2 linked regions of the Kineosporia sp. NBRC 101731 genome follow. The protein of the gene in region 2 interacts with the protein of the main gene of each other region in a pairwise test. Links are inferred from orthologs where the notes say so. Each region holds a gene or a part of one and is shown on either strand. Other genes may lie near its edges.

The links.
Region 1: the proteins of ndk (region 2) and QSK05_RS22250 interact in binary tests that used the Escherichia coli proteins (3 or more experiments, as listed by UniProt). The link is inferred for Kineosporia sp. NBRC 101731 from one-to-one orthologs.

Annotation. Positions count from the first base shown.
Region 1 is NZ_BSTC01000008.1:117,397-122,708, forward strand. What follows is about bases 2,372-5,312. They hold QSK05_RS22250 (uracil-DNA glycosylase), read right to left. Parts: upstream 4,209-5,312; coding sequence 3,534-4,208; downstream 2,372-3,533. Other genes in these bases: QSK05_RS22245 (bifunctional FO biosynthesis protein CofGH), read left to right, coding at 2,372-3,477; QSK05_RS22255 (pyridoxal phosphate-dependent decarboxylase family protein), read left to right, coding at 4,251-5,312. Outside these bases: QSK05_RS22240 (SDR family oxidoreductase), read right to left, coding at 1-602; more of QSK05_RS22245, read left to right, coding at 907-2,371. UniProt on the Escherichia coli protein: Excises uracil residues from the DNA which can arise as a result of misincorporation of dUMP residues by DNA polymerase or due to deamination of cytosine.
Region 2 is NZ_BSTC01000009.1:151,999-159,570, reverse strand. What follows is about bases 2,882-5,711. They hold ndk (nucleoside-diphosphate kinase), read right to left. Parts: upstream 4,593-5,711; coding sequence 4,170-4,592; downstream 2,882-4,169. Other genes in these bases: QSK05_RS23680 (SDR family oxidoreductase), read right to left, coding at 5,050-5,711; QSK05_RS23685 (hypothetical protein), read left to right, coding at 4,781-5,002; QSK05_RS23695 (SWIM zinc finger family protein), read right to left, coding at 2,882-4,005. Outside these bases: QSK05_RS23700 (DUF6493 family protein), read right to left, coding at 1-2,623; more of QSK05_RS23695, read right to left, coding at 2,620-2,881; more of QSK05_RS23680, read right to left, coding at 5,712-5,712; QSK05_RS23675 (DUF4233 domain-containing protein), read right to left, coding at 5,804-6,199; QSK05_RS23670 (TetR/AcrR family transcriptional regulator), read right to left, coding at 6,230-6,787; QSK05_RS23665 (SDR family oxidoreductase), read left to right, coding at 6,884-7,572. UniProt on the Escherichia coli protein: Major role in the synthesis of nucleoside triphosphates other than ATP. The ATP gamma phosphate is transferred to the NDP beta phosphate via a ping-pong mechanism, using a phosphorylated active-site intermediate.

The sequences.
Region 1 (5,312 bases), on a different replicon or contig from region 2:
AGCCGGCCGGAGCGCCCGGCCACCCGGCCCATGTCGGTGTCGGTGAACGACAGGTAGGCCACGCCTACCCGCACGCCGTGACCGGTCAGTTCGGTGCGCAGGCCCAGGGCGAAGGCCTCCACACCGGCCTTGCTGGCGCCGTACGCCGTGATCATCGGGGTGGGCGCGAGCGCGGCCAACGACGCGACCTGGAGGTAGTAGCCCTGACTGCGGACGAGGTGGGGCAGGAACGCGCGGACCGTGCGGATGCTGCCGAGCAGGTTGACCTCGATCACCCGGTCGTAGGCCGCCGGGTCGGACAGGCTCAGCGGGCTCCCCATCGCGATCCCGGCGTTGGCGATCAGCACGTCCACACCGCCGAAACGCTCCTGCACCCCGGCGACGGCGGTGGCCAGGGCGTCGGGGTCGGTCACGTCGCACTCGAACCAGGCGGCCCGGTCGCCGCAGCGGACGGCCACGGCGGCGAGCTGCTCCGGCTCCAGCCCGAGCAGGGCGACGTGGGCACCGCGCTCGGCCAGCCTCTCGGCCAGCGCGGCGCCGATGCCTCGCGCCGCGCCGGTGATGACAACGACCTGGCCGGCGATCGGCTGCGGGATGCGCATCGCGCTGAGTCTCCTCGGGGGGACGGGGGGAGAGAAAAGGCTCAGAAAGTACCTGTGAACGAAGATGCCGTCGCGAGTGCGCCTGATACGCGCGCGGGGCGCGATGTGACGAGCGCGACGTCCCCCATGATGTCCCTGGATGTCCGTGGAACCGGTGCAGTGAGGCACGGTCGGAATGCACCGGGTGCCAGAGCGGGTTCGCACCGGTGCGAGCAGAAGCAGACCAGTGGCAATCCGGTGGCTGTCCGGTTGCTGTCCGGTTGCTATTCAGGCAGACCAGTTGCTTGCGCACGACTTGTGCACGATCACCGCAGAGGAGTCTTTCGTGACCCAGACGCCGACCCCGTCCTCCGGCCCGGCACCGACCGAGGCCGCGTTACGGCGGGCACTGCGGCGCGCGTCCGACGGCGTCACCCTCGACCAGGCCGAGGCCGAAGTGCTGCTGCAGGCCCACGGCGAGCACCTGGACCGGCTGTTGCAAGCGGCCGGGGCAGTACGGGACGCCGGGCTGGTCAGTGCCGGGCGCGAGGGCATCGTCACCTACTCGCGCAAGGTGTTCGTGCCGGTCACGCACCTGTGTAACGACCGCTGTCACTACTGCACGTTCGTCAAGACCCCGAAGCAGCTGGAGCGCGAGGGCAAGTCGCTCTACATGACGCCGGACGACGTGCTCCGGGTGGCGCGTCAGGGCGCCGCGCTGGGCTGCAAGGAAGTGCTGTTCACCCTCGGCGACCGCCCCGAAGACCGCTGGCCCGAGGCCCGCGAGTGGCTGGAGGAGGCGGGTTACTCCTCGACGCTGGGCTACATCCGCGCGCTCGCGGTGCAGGTGCTCGAGGTCACCGGCATGCTGCCGCACCTCAACCCGGGCGTGATGTCCTGGCAGGACCTGGGCCGGGTGAAGCCGGTCTCGCCGTCGGTCGGGATGATGCTGGAGACCACCTCGCGTCATCTCTACGAGACCCCCGGCCAGGCCCATTACGGCAGCCCCGACAAAGACCCCGAGGTGCGGCTGCGGGTGATCGAGGACGCCGGACGGCACAACATCCCGTTCACCACCGGCCTGCTGATCGGCATCGGTGAGTCGTTCACCGACCGCGCGCAGTCGCTGTTCGCGCTGCGCCGCCTGGCCCGTGAGTACGGCCACATCCAGGAAGTCATCATCCAGAACTTCCGGGCCAAGCCGAAGACCGCGATGCGGTCGGCGGCGGACGCGCAGGAGGACGAGTACCTGGCCGCAGTGGCGGTGGCCCGGTTGGTGATGGGGCCCCGGATGCGGATCCAGGTGCCGCCCAACCTGTCCGAGCCGGAGCAGCTCGGCCGGCTGCTGCAGGCCGGGGCCGACGACTGGGGCGGCGTCTCACCCCTGACCCCCGACCATGTGAACCCCGAGCGTCCCTGGCCGCACCTGGACGACCTGGCCCGGTACAGCGCCGAGGCGGGTTTCGAGCTGACCGAGCGGCTCACGGTGCACCCGGAGTACGCGTCGGTGGGGGAGCCGTGGCTCGACCCGCGGGTCTACGGCCATGTGAAGGCCCTCATGCGTGAGGACGGCCTGGCCAACCCGGCCGCGTTGCCCACCGGAATGCCTTGGCAGGAGCCTGATCCCGAGTGGGGCAGCAGCGGCCGCATCGACCTGAACATCACGATCGACACCACGGGGCGCACCAGCGACCGGCGCAGCGACTTCGACGACGTCTACGGCGACTGGGCGGCGCTGCGGGAGAAAGCCGTGCTCACCGGGGCCCCCGAGCGGCTGGACGGTGACGTGGTCAAGGCGCTGAGCGTGGCCGAGACCGACCCGCAGGCCCTCACCGAAGACCAGTCGGTGCTGCTGGCCTACGTCGAGGGCGATGCGCTCAAGCAGCTGGCCCGGATCGCCGACGACCTGCGCCGCGAGGCGGTCGGCGACGACGTCACCTACATCGTCAACCGGAACATCAACTTCACCAACGTCTGCTACACCGGTTGTCGCTTCTGTGCTTTCGCGCAGCGCCGCAACGACGACGACGCCTTCACCCTCTCGCTGGACGAGGTGAAGAGCCGGGTGCGCCAGGCCTGGGACATCGGCGCGACCGAGGTCTGCATGCAGGGCGGCATCGACCCGCACCTGCCCGCGACGGCCTATTTCGACATCGCCCGGGCGGTGAAGGAGGCCGTGCCGCAGATGCACATGCACGCGTTCAGCCCGATGGAGGTCATCAACGGCTCCACCCGCACCGGCCTGCCGATCCGCGAATGGCTGCGGCAGGCCAAGGAGGCCGGTGTCGACTCGATGCCCGGCACCGCCGCCGAGATCCTCGACGACGACGTGCGCTGGATCCTGACCAAGGGCAAACTGCCCACGGCGTCGTGGATCGAGTGCATCACCACCGCCCACCAGGAGGGCCTGCCCACCTCGTCCACCATGATGTACGGCCACGTGGACAACCCCTCGCACTGGGCGAAGCACCTGCGGCTGCTCGCCCAGTTGCAGGAACAGAGCATGGAATACGGCGCAGCGCGTTTCACCGAGTTCGTGGCGCTGCCGTTCGTGCACCAGAACGCGCCGATCTACCTGGCGGGCGTCGCCCGGCCGGGGCCCACCATGCGCGACAACCTGGTGGTGCACGCGCTCGCGAGAATCCTGCTGTACGGCCGGATCGACAACATCCAGACCTCGTGGGTGAAGCTCGGCGTGGACGGCACCCGGGCGATGCTGCAGGCCGGCGCGAACGACGTGGGCGGCACCCTGATGGAAGAGACCATCTCGAGAATGGCCGGTTCTCAGTATGGTTCGTTGAAGACCGTGGCCGAGCTGGAAGAGATCTCCGAGCACCTCGACCGACCCGCGCGGCAGCGCAACACGTTGTACGAAGAGGTCCAGCTACTCGGGTAGAGCAAAAATTGAGGACGCCCACCAGAGTCTGGTGGGCGTCCTCAATTTTGGTTCTTCTACAGGGACCAGTCGATCGGCTCGGCACCCAGGTCTTCGAGCTCGGCGTTGGCCCGGCTGAACGGGCGTGACCCGAAGAAGCCGTTGTTGGCCGAGAGCGGGCTCGGGTGGGCGCTCTCGATCAGCGGAATGTCTTGCAGCGCAGGGGCGAGCGAGCGCGCGTCGCGACCCCAGAGAATGGCCACCAGGGGCTCGTCCCGCTCCGCCAACGCGTGGATCGCCTGCGCGGTGACCTCTTCCCAGCCCTTGCCCTTGTGCGAGGCGGAAGCGCCGGGCGCGACCGTCAGCACTCGGTTGAGCAACAGCACACCGCGTTCGGTCCAGGCCGTCAGGTCACCGTGCTTCGACGGCTCGATGCCCAGGTCGCTGTGCAGTTCCTTGAAGATGTTGTTCAGGCTGCGCGGCAGCGGGCGCACGTCCGGCCCCACCGAGAACGACAGCCCGACCGCATGACCGGGAGTGGGGTAGGGGTCCTGCCCCACGATCAGCACCCGCACGTCCTTGAACGGCTGCTTGAAGGCCCTCAGCACGTTGGGGCCGGAGGGCAGGTAGGTCCTGCCGTCGGCGATCTCCTTGCGAAGGAAGTCGCCCATCTCGGCGATCTTCTCCTCGACCGGGGCAAGTGCCGCAGCCCAGCCCGGGTCGATCTGCTCAGCGAGTGGTCGGCGTGTCACGGCCGCCGACAGTAGCGCCGTGCACACCTAGACTGCACATCCGTGCATCGCTATGACGCCGGGACCGAGGTTCTCGCCGAGGCCGTGATGAGTTACTCACGGCAGCGCATGAGTTACCAGGACGTTCCTCTGGACGCTCCACTCACAGCCGCGCAGCTGCGCGCCCGGGCCGGTCAGACCATCACGCCCGAGGGCATGGGTGGTGAGAAGGCTCTGCGGCTCTTCGGTGACGTGCTGGCCCCGGCCTGCATCTCCACCGACCACCCGCGCTACCTCTCCTTCATCCCGTGCGCCCCGACCAAGGCCGCGACCCTGTTCGACCTGGTGGTGAGCGCGTCCGGGCTGTACGCGGGGACCTGGATGGAGGGCTCGGGCGCCGTCTACGCCGAGAACCAGGCACTGGCCTGGCTGGCCGGGATGGCCGGCCTGCCGGAGAGCGCGGGCGGGGTGTTCGTGCCGGGCGGTACCACCGGCAACCTGTCCGCCCTGGTCGCGGCCCGGTACAGGGCTCGTCTCGACCGTGCGGAGCACCCTCGCCGCTGGGCCGTCGCCGGCACCGTTCACGCGCACTCGTCCATCGTCAGCGCGTGTGACGTGATGGACGTCGACTTCATCGGGGTTCCGGTGGGTGAAGACGGCCGGCTGACCGGTGCCGCGTTGCGTGAAGCCCTGGAGAAGGCCGGGCACGACGGGGTGTTCGCGGTGGTGGCCACGGCCGGCACGACGAACCTGGGCATCGTCGACGACCTGGAGTCGGTCGGCGCGGTCTGCGAGGAACTGGGCCTGTGGTTCCACGTCGACGGTGCCTACGGGCTCGCCGGCCTGGCGGCACCGAGCGTGCGGCACCGGTTCAGCGGCATCGAGCGCGCCGACTCGTTCGTGGTCGACCCGCACAAGTGGCTGTTCGCCCCGTTCGACTGCTGCGCCCTGATCTACCGCGACCCGACGGTGGCCCGGGCCGCCCACACCCAGCGGGCGGGATACCTGGACGTGGTCACCGACGGCGCGTCGCACGACGAGATCAACCCGTCCGACTACGCGGTCGGCCTGACCCGCCGGGCCCGGGGGCTACCCTTCTGGTTCTCGCTCGCGACGCACGGCACG
Region 2 (7,572 bases):
AATGCCGTGCGGCCAGGTCGGTGGCCAGCGCCAGCAGGTCGGGGACACCGGCCGGGCGGCTGTCCAGCACGTACGGCAGCATGGTGGTCATCACGCGCCAGATCTCCTGACCGGCACCGGTTCTCGCCGCCTCGGCCAGTTCCGGATAGACCCGGGTGCCGATGATCGGGCCGTCGGCGATCAGGGCGCCGAGATGCTCGCCCAGCACCGCGCCGTCGAGGTGGCCGGAGGCGGCCAGCCCCAGCACCGCATCGACCCCGGCCGTGCGCCCCGTCGCACTGTCGGAGCCCAGGTGGTAGGCGATCAGCAGGGTGGTCGCCGGGCCGATCGGCCCGCCGGAGTCGTGCCCCGACGGCAGACAGTCGATCGCTTGACCCTCGCGCACCGGGTCGATGTCGGTGAGCGCCCAGGCGGAGATCACCTCGCGGTGGTCGGGGAAGACGTCGGCCGGAGGTTGCGAGCCCATCCAGTGGCGGGTGAACGGGGGTTCGTTGTGATCGATGTGGAAGAGCCCGCGGTGCAGCCCGGATCGAGGTTCGCCACCGGGTTCGATGTCCACGACCCGCACCCCGCCGGGCCGCTTCTCGTCGGCCCGGTAGGTGCCCTCCCGGGCGCGCAGCCCCCCGCGCAGACGCTGGACGGGAGCCGGTAGCCCACCGGCCCCGAGCCACTGCGCGAACCGCCGGCCGGCCGCAGACGTCAAGTCGGCCGCGGCTTCTCGCACCTTCGGCTCGGTGTTCCGGGGCAGCCTCAGCAGAGCCTGCTCCAGGTCGAGTGGCCACGGCTGCCAGCCCTCGGACTCGGCCCGCCGCAGACGTGACAACAGGGTCTGCGCCTGGATCCGCCCGGACCGGTCGGTGGGAGTGGCCAGCAGCAGGGGCGGCACCGGACCGTCGAAATCGGGCAGTTGCCCGGCCAGGCCGAGGCCGGCCTCGGCCATGCGCAGCAGCACCACGTGGTGCGGGTAGTCGGACCAGGTCTGCAGGTGCGGGGTCGGCCGGCCCGCCAGTAGTGCGTCGCGGGCCGTCACGAACTTCTCCACCCGGTGCACCCGCTCCGAGAGCGACAGCATCAGAGGGTCGTACGGCCACTGCTCCGCCTCGAGGAAATGGGCCTGCCCGTGGTTCCATCCGGCTGCCCAGTAACCGTGCTTGCCCCCGAACCCGTGCACCCCGTTGGCCAGCGACCAGAGCACCCGCTGCAGTTCGCGCACCTCGTCGGGACGGTCGGCGCTGAGTGAAACCACCGCCGCCATGACGTGTTCCCGGCCGGTCCATCCGGACAACCCGAGCTTCCCCTCCAGAGCGGTCTTCAGGTCGGCCAGGTCGGCGATCGGGGTGAGCCAGGGTTCGGGCTCGTCGACGCACGGAAGAAGCGGCGCCTCCTGCGGGGCCGGCACGGCGGCGAGCTCCGGACCGCCCAGCCCGGCGGCCTGTGCCTTCTCCCGCAGGTCGGCCGGCAGGAGGGCAACCTGATCCGCGATCGTCTCGCGGTCGGCGTCGCTCAGCCGCCGGGCCCGGCGTAGCACCACCGCCAGCGCCTTCTCGGCCACGTCGTAGACCGGTGAGGAGAAGCAGCCCGCGAGCACGGTGACGATGTCACCCGCGCGCCCGGGACTCTCGCTCACCGCCCGGTCGAGCAGCGTGATCAGGGCTCGCACGTTGCCCTTCTCGGGCCGCTCCAGCACCGTGGGCGCCACCCCCAGCAGCAGGTCGGTCTCGAGGAGCCCGGCGTCGAGCAGCGTGCGCAGGTGACGCAGGGCGAACGCCGCGACCGGGGACGGGGCGGAGGCGGCCAGGTCGGCGTAGTCCTGCGCCCGCTCGGCCAGTTCTTTCTCCGTCGGTGCGAGCAGGTCGTGCAGACCGGTGAAGAACCGCAGGGCACCCGGACGATCGGGCTGGTACTGGCGGGCCAGGCAGCCGTCGAGCACCTCGGCCCGGTCGATGCGCCCGGCGTTCACCAGGGCCACCAGCGACGGGGCGACCGCGACCTCGGGTGTGCCGAGCATCAGCCCCAAGCCGTTGACCTCGAAGACCCGGGGCAGCAACGCCGTCAGGAACGGGCCGTCGAGCAGGCGCCGGACGGTCAGGGTGACGCGCTCGCCCTCGGCCGGGGGCCATTCCCTGAAGACGGTCGGCTCGCGCAGCCAGGCGGCCCAGCCGAGGAGGAAGGTGTCGCCGTCGGGCACCGGGGCACCAGTGGCGGCGACCAGGTCGGCAACCCCGCGCCAGGCACCGTCGTCCGGATCGCGCGGCAGCTTCGTGGCCATCCGGGCCGCCAGGTCGGGAAGCCAGTCGGCGCCCCGGGCGGCCGCGACGGCGACCATCCGGCTCACCGGCAGCAGGTGCCAGTCCCACCGCAGGTCGGCCCGGCCCAGCATCGTGGCGACGGCGGCGGACGAGGGCAGCAGGCCCACCGCCGCCACCGCCACCGACGGCAGCCGGCAGTTCTCCGCGCGCCCCGACGACCACGCGAACTCCGGCGACCCGGAGCGGACGTACGTGGTCAGATGCTTACTCAGGGCCGCCCGCGACTGCGGGTCGAGGCCGGTGACGAACTGCTCGACCTGCTCCACCCGGTACCCAGCCAGATGACCGCGCAGGACCTCCCAGTCGGCGCTCACGCCATCGCCTCCTGACCCGCGACACCCGCAACACCCGCAACACCGGCGCCGGCCTCGTCCGGCACGGCGCCCGAGAGCAGCCCGGCCGCCAGCACGTGCGCGCACGGACCGCGGTCGCCGCGATGTTCCTCCCACCAGGTACAGGTACAGCTCGCCGTCGCGCCGGCCGTGCGCACCAGATGCACCCGCCCCTGGGAGCCGAGTACCTCTGTGCCCCGGTCGGTCACGGTCACAGCGCCCTCGGCCACCAGCCAGCGGGCCCGGCGCAGGCGGGGATTCAGCTGCTCGACGCCCGGGCCCTGGGGCAGCGAGCGGTGGAAATAGGCGGCCTCGGCCACGTCGTAGCCGACCCGGCCGGCGGTGGCGAGCACGGTGAGCGCCGCCCGGACCCGCTCGGTGGTCAGGCCCGACGACTGCGCGAGGCCGGCCACGTCGATCGCGGTGTCCCAGGCCAGCAGGGTGCTCACCAGATCGGCGTCGGCCTCGGCCTGCGACCCGGACAGATGGATCAGCCCGGCCCCCTCACCGGCGAAACCCCTGGAGGCCTGCGGGGAAAGAGTGAGGGTGAGCCGCAGGCCGGGACCGGAGAGCTCCCAGCTGCCCGTGGCCTGCGACGGCCCGGAACCAGGAGCGGCGCCGTACACCCGCAGCGTTTTCGCGTGCCGCAGGAAGGGGGTGAGCAGGCTCAGCCGCTGCGCCCCACCGAGCCCGACGGCCCCTGCCACCGGCCGGGCCGTCAGCCGCAGCCCGCGGCCGGCGGGCACCACCCAGAGCGTGTCGCGGGTGGCCTTGCCCGGCAGCCGGGCCAGGAAGGCCGCGGCGGAGAGCCGGTCGACCTCGGCCCGCACGTCGAACCCGGAGGCGATGACCTGGGTCTCGGTGAAACCACGCAGCCAGGAGGCCGGCAGCGGCACCTTCCGCTCCACCACTCGCTCGGTGGCCGTGGTGACCGCGACATCGTCGGGACCGACGTCCAGGTGCAGGCGACCGTCCCGCACCCGGGCGAGCGCCCGGCGCAGAGGTGCGTTGATGTCGATGTTCGTGGTGCCGTGCCGCAGGAACCCGTCGCCGTCGAGTGCCTCGGGCAGCAGGTCGAGCCGCACGTGCACACCGGTGCACCCGGAGAACGCCTCGAAGCGGAGCTTGCTCTCCTCGGCGGTCACCACCGGGTCGAGCATCATCTGCGTCCGGGTGCGCCGGAAGTCGGCCGCGGCCACCGCGGAGACCACCAGGAGACCCGCCGCGGCCGCCCCCGGAACGGTCACGTCACCGCTGAAGAACCGCGGGTTGGCCGCCGGCCCGCCACTGGTCTGCAATCGCAGGCCGGACAGACCGGTGAGCTCGGAGGGACCCCGGTAGGAGTATGTCGCCAGCGCCTGCACGATTCAGACCACTTCCCGCTTTTCCCGGACGGACACCACTATTTCGACCACGCGGCGAAACTAGTGCCACCCACCGACAAAATGGGCGGAGGACGCCACCGGGCCACTTCGTCCGCAGACGAGCCCGGCAACGCCCTCCGGATGGAGCGACGGCTAACGAGTCCTCACAGACCCGGGAACCAGAGCCCGATCTCGCGCTCGGCCGACTCCGGCGAGTCCGAGCCGTGCACGACGTTCTGCTGCACGGCCGTGCCCCAGTCGCGGGCCAGGTCGCCACGGATCGAGCCCGGGGCGGCCTTGATCGGGTCGGTCGCGCCGGCCAGCGAGCGGAAGGCCGCGATGACCTGCTCGCCCTCGGCGACGGCGGCCACCACGGGGCCGGACATCATGAACTCGACCAGGTTGTTGTAGAAGGACTTGCCGACGTGCTCCTCGTAGTGCTTCTCGAGCAGTTCGGCGGTGGGCACCAGCAGGTTCAGGGCGACGACGTCATACCCCTTCGCCTCGATACGGCGCAGCACCTCGCCGATCTGGCGGTGGCGCACGCCGTCCGGCTTGACAAGAACGAGCGTCCGCTCCGAGGCCATGGTCATTGTCCCTCTCGATGATGTTGACACGGGCGCAGCAGAGCCTAACGAACACCGATCGATGGCCGGTGCCCCGGATGCGCGAAGGTCACCCTGAAGGCCTCAAGACTCCACTGACACCAAGCGATGGAATCAATGAAGTGACATTGCGGTTGCATACTGTCACCGAACCATTTGCTGGAGGAGTCATGGAACGACCCCCGCTGTCCACCGTGCTGACATCAGTCCTGTCCGCGGCCATCGAGAACACCCACCGGCCCACCCTGCTGGCCATCGTGCGTCCACACCTGCGCGACGAGGGCAAGGAACGTCCACCGGTGGACGAGGAACAGTCCGGGTCGCGGGTGATCCCGATGCCCCGCCGCGCCCCTGAACACGCCGAGCAGCACGACCCCACGCCGGCGGCCTGAGACCCCCCGAAACTCAGGCCGACCCGAAACTCAGGCCGACCCGAAACTCAGGCCCGGCGGATCGCTGCCGCGATCTCGGTGTTGCCGCCGACCAGCTCCAGCACCTTTTTCGCGGTTCCGGGCGCGTCGAGCAGCGCCACGATCACCGCGGCCACGTCGGCCCGGGGTACCGAGCCCCGGTTCACGCTCGGTGCCAGCCGCACCTGACCGGTACCCGGCCCGTCGATGAGCGCACCGGGGCGCAGGATGGTCCAGCCCAGATCGCGCGTGCGTAGATCGTCCTCGGCAGCGAGCTTGGCCAGCAGATAGGCGTGGAAGACGTCGTCGACGCCGTCGGGCCGGGCACCGTCGGCGACCGAGTCGGCGCCGATGCTCGAAACCTGCACGAACCGTGGCACACCGGCCTTCTCGGCGGCTTCGGCCAGCAGCACGGACGAAGCCCGGTCGACCGAGTCCTTACGCGCGGCGCCGCTTCCCGGGCCGGCCCCGGCCGCGAAAACGGTGGCGTCGGCACCGGCCAGAAGCCGGGTCACGGCCTCGACGTCCGCGGTCTCCAGATCCAGCACGGCGGGGGTGACCCCGATCCCGCGCAGGTCGTCCACGTGAGCCGGGTTACGGATGATGCCGACCACATCGTCCCCGCGGTCGTGGAGCATCCGCCCCAGGATCAGAGCGATCTTCCCGTGCCCTCCGGCGATCACGATGCGCATGGCCAGGACGCTAACCCAGGTTTCCCGGGCTGTCCCGGGCCGATCGACGTGAATCTCCGGGCGGCCCGGGCGTGCCGGTGGGCGGTGAGGCTCAGGCGGGCTCGGTGAATTCCCCGTCGCGCTCCTGTTTCGCCTGCTCGGCCTCGTGCAGGGCCCATCGCTCGGCCCCCTCACGCTCCAGCCGGGACCCGATGACGAGTGACGCGATCCACAGCGCCCCGAAGAGCACGCCGAGGAACAGCATGGTGTGTACCCAGATGCCGACGGCGAAGATCGCCAGCTGCAACACCGACCCGATCACGTACCCGGCGCGGCTGCGCAGCAGTCCGGCGGTCACGAAGCAGACCACGGCCAGGCCACAGGTGATGCCCAGCGCGGTGCCGGTGGACAGGGAGGAGAGGTCCTTCGCCACCAGACCGGCGAAGAACATCACCAGCGCCTCACTGATGAGGGTGGTCGCGGCCATCATCCGCATCGGGTTACGCACCCCATCATCTTGTCAAACCCGAACCGGTGTTCAGGCCACCGGGCGCCGCCGGAGCCCGTCGAGCACCAGATCCAGCAGGTGCGCCGTGCGCCGCTCCCAGTCCTCGTTCGGCACGCGCCAGAGAAAACCGACCAGCAGCAGCACCTCCTCGGCATCCACGTCCGGTCGCAGCAGTCCCGCCGCCTGCCCGGCCGCCAGCAGCGTGCCGATCACCCCGACCGTCTCGGCGTAGTACTCCGCCGACAGATCGGCCCGCGTCGCCGCCCGCACCGCGGCCGCCGCCCCGTGCTTGATGCGCCCGTAGGCGGCCAGCCGCTCCAGCCACAGCCGCAGCGCGATGTCCGGAGGATTCCCCTCCAGCAGCCCGGGAGCCGCGTCCAGCAGATCCCGCAGGTCGACCCGGTAGACCTCGACCAGCAGGGCCTCCCGGGTCGGGAAATGGCGGTACAGCGTGCCCTGCCCGACGCCGGCCTCCTTGGCGATCGAGTTCAGCGTGGCGTCGCTGGAACGCGTCAGCGCCGCGCGGGCCACCTCGAGCAGACGGGCGCGGTTCTGCTCGGCATCCGCCCTGCGCACCGTGGGAGCCATGCCACCCACCCTACCGAGCGCGGCACTTGCAAGCGGACACGCGTCCGTTTATCGTCAGCCAAGCGGACACTTGTCCACTTAGCTCCGGGAGAAACCATGTCCAAGGTCATCGCCATCACCGGCGCCAGCAGCGGCATCGGTGAGGCCACCGCCGAACTGCTCGCCGCCCGCGGCGCCACCGTGCTGCTCACCGCGCGGCGGGCCGATCGTCTCCAGGCCCTGACCGACAAGATCCGATCCCATGGTGGACGCGCGGACTGGGTGACCACGGACGTCACCAGTTGGGAGGACGCCCAGAAGCTGGTCCGCACGGCGAAAGAGCGGTTCGGGCGCCTGGACGTGCTGGTCAGTAATGCGGGGGTGGCCACCGTGCGCAGTTTCGAGACCCTCAGCACGGCCGAGATCGACGCCATGATCGACGTCAACCTCCGCGGCGTGCTGTACGGCATCAGCGCGGCCCTGCCGCTGTTCCGGGAGCAGGGCAGCGGGCACTTCGTGCAGACCGTCTCGACCTCCGGTCTGCGGATCGTGCCCGGTCAGGTGGTTTACGCCGGGGTGAAGAACGCCGTGCGCACGATCGCCGAGGGGCTGCGGCAGGAGATGGGCGACAGCATCCGGGTCACGGCGGTCTCCCCCGGCATGACCCGGACCGAGTTCGTCGACGGCGCCTCCCCCCAGATGCGGGAACAGGTGGAGCGGGTGGCGATGGGCCCGGACGCGATCGCCCGGGCCATCGCCTTCGCCATCGAGCAGCCGGCCGACATCGACGTCAACGAGATCGTCGT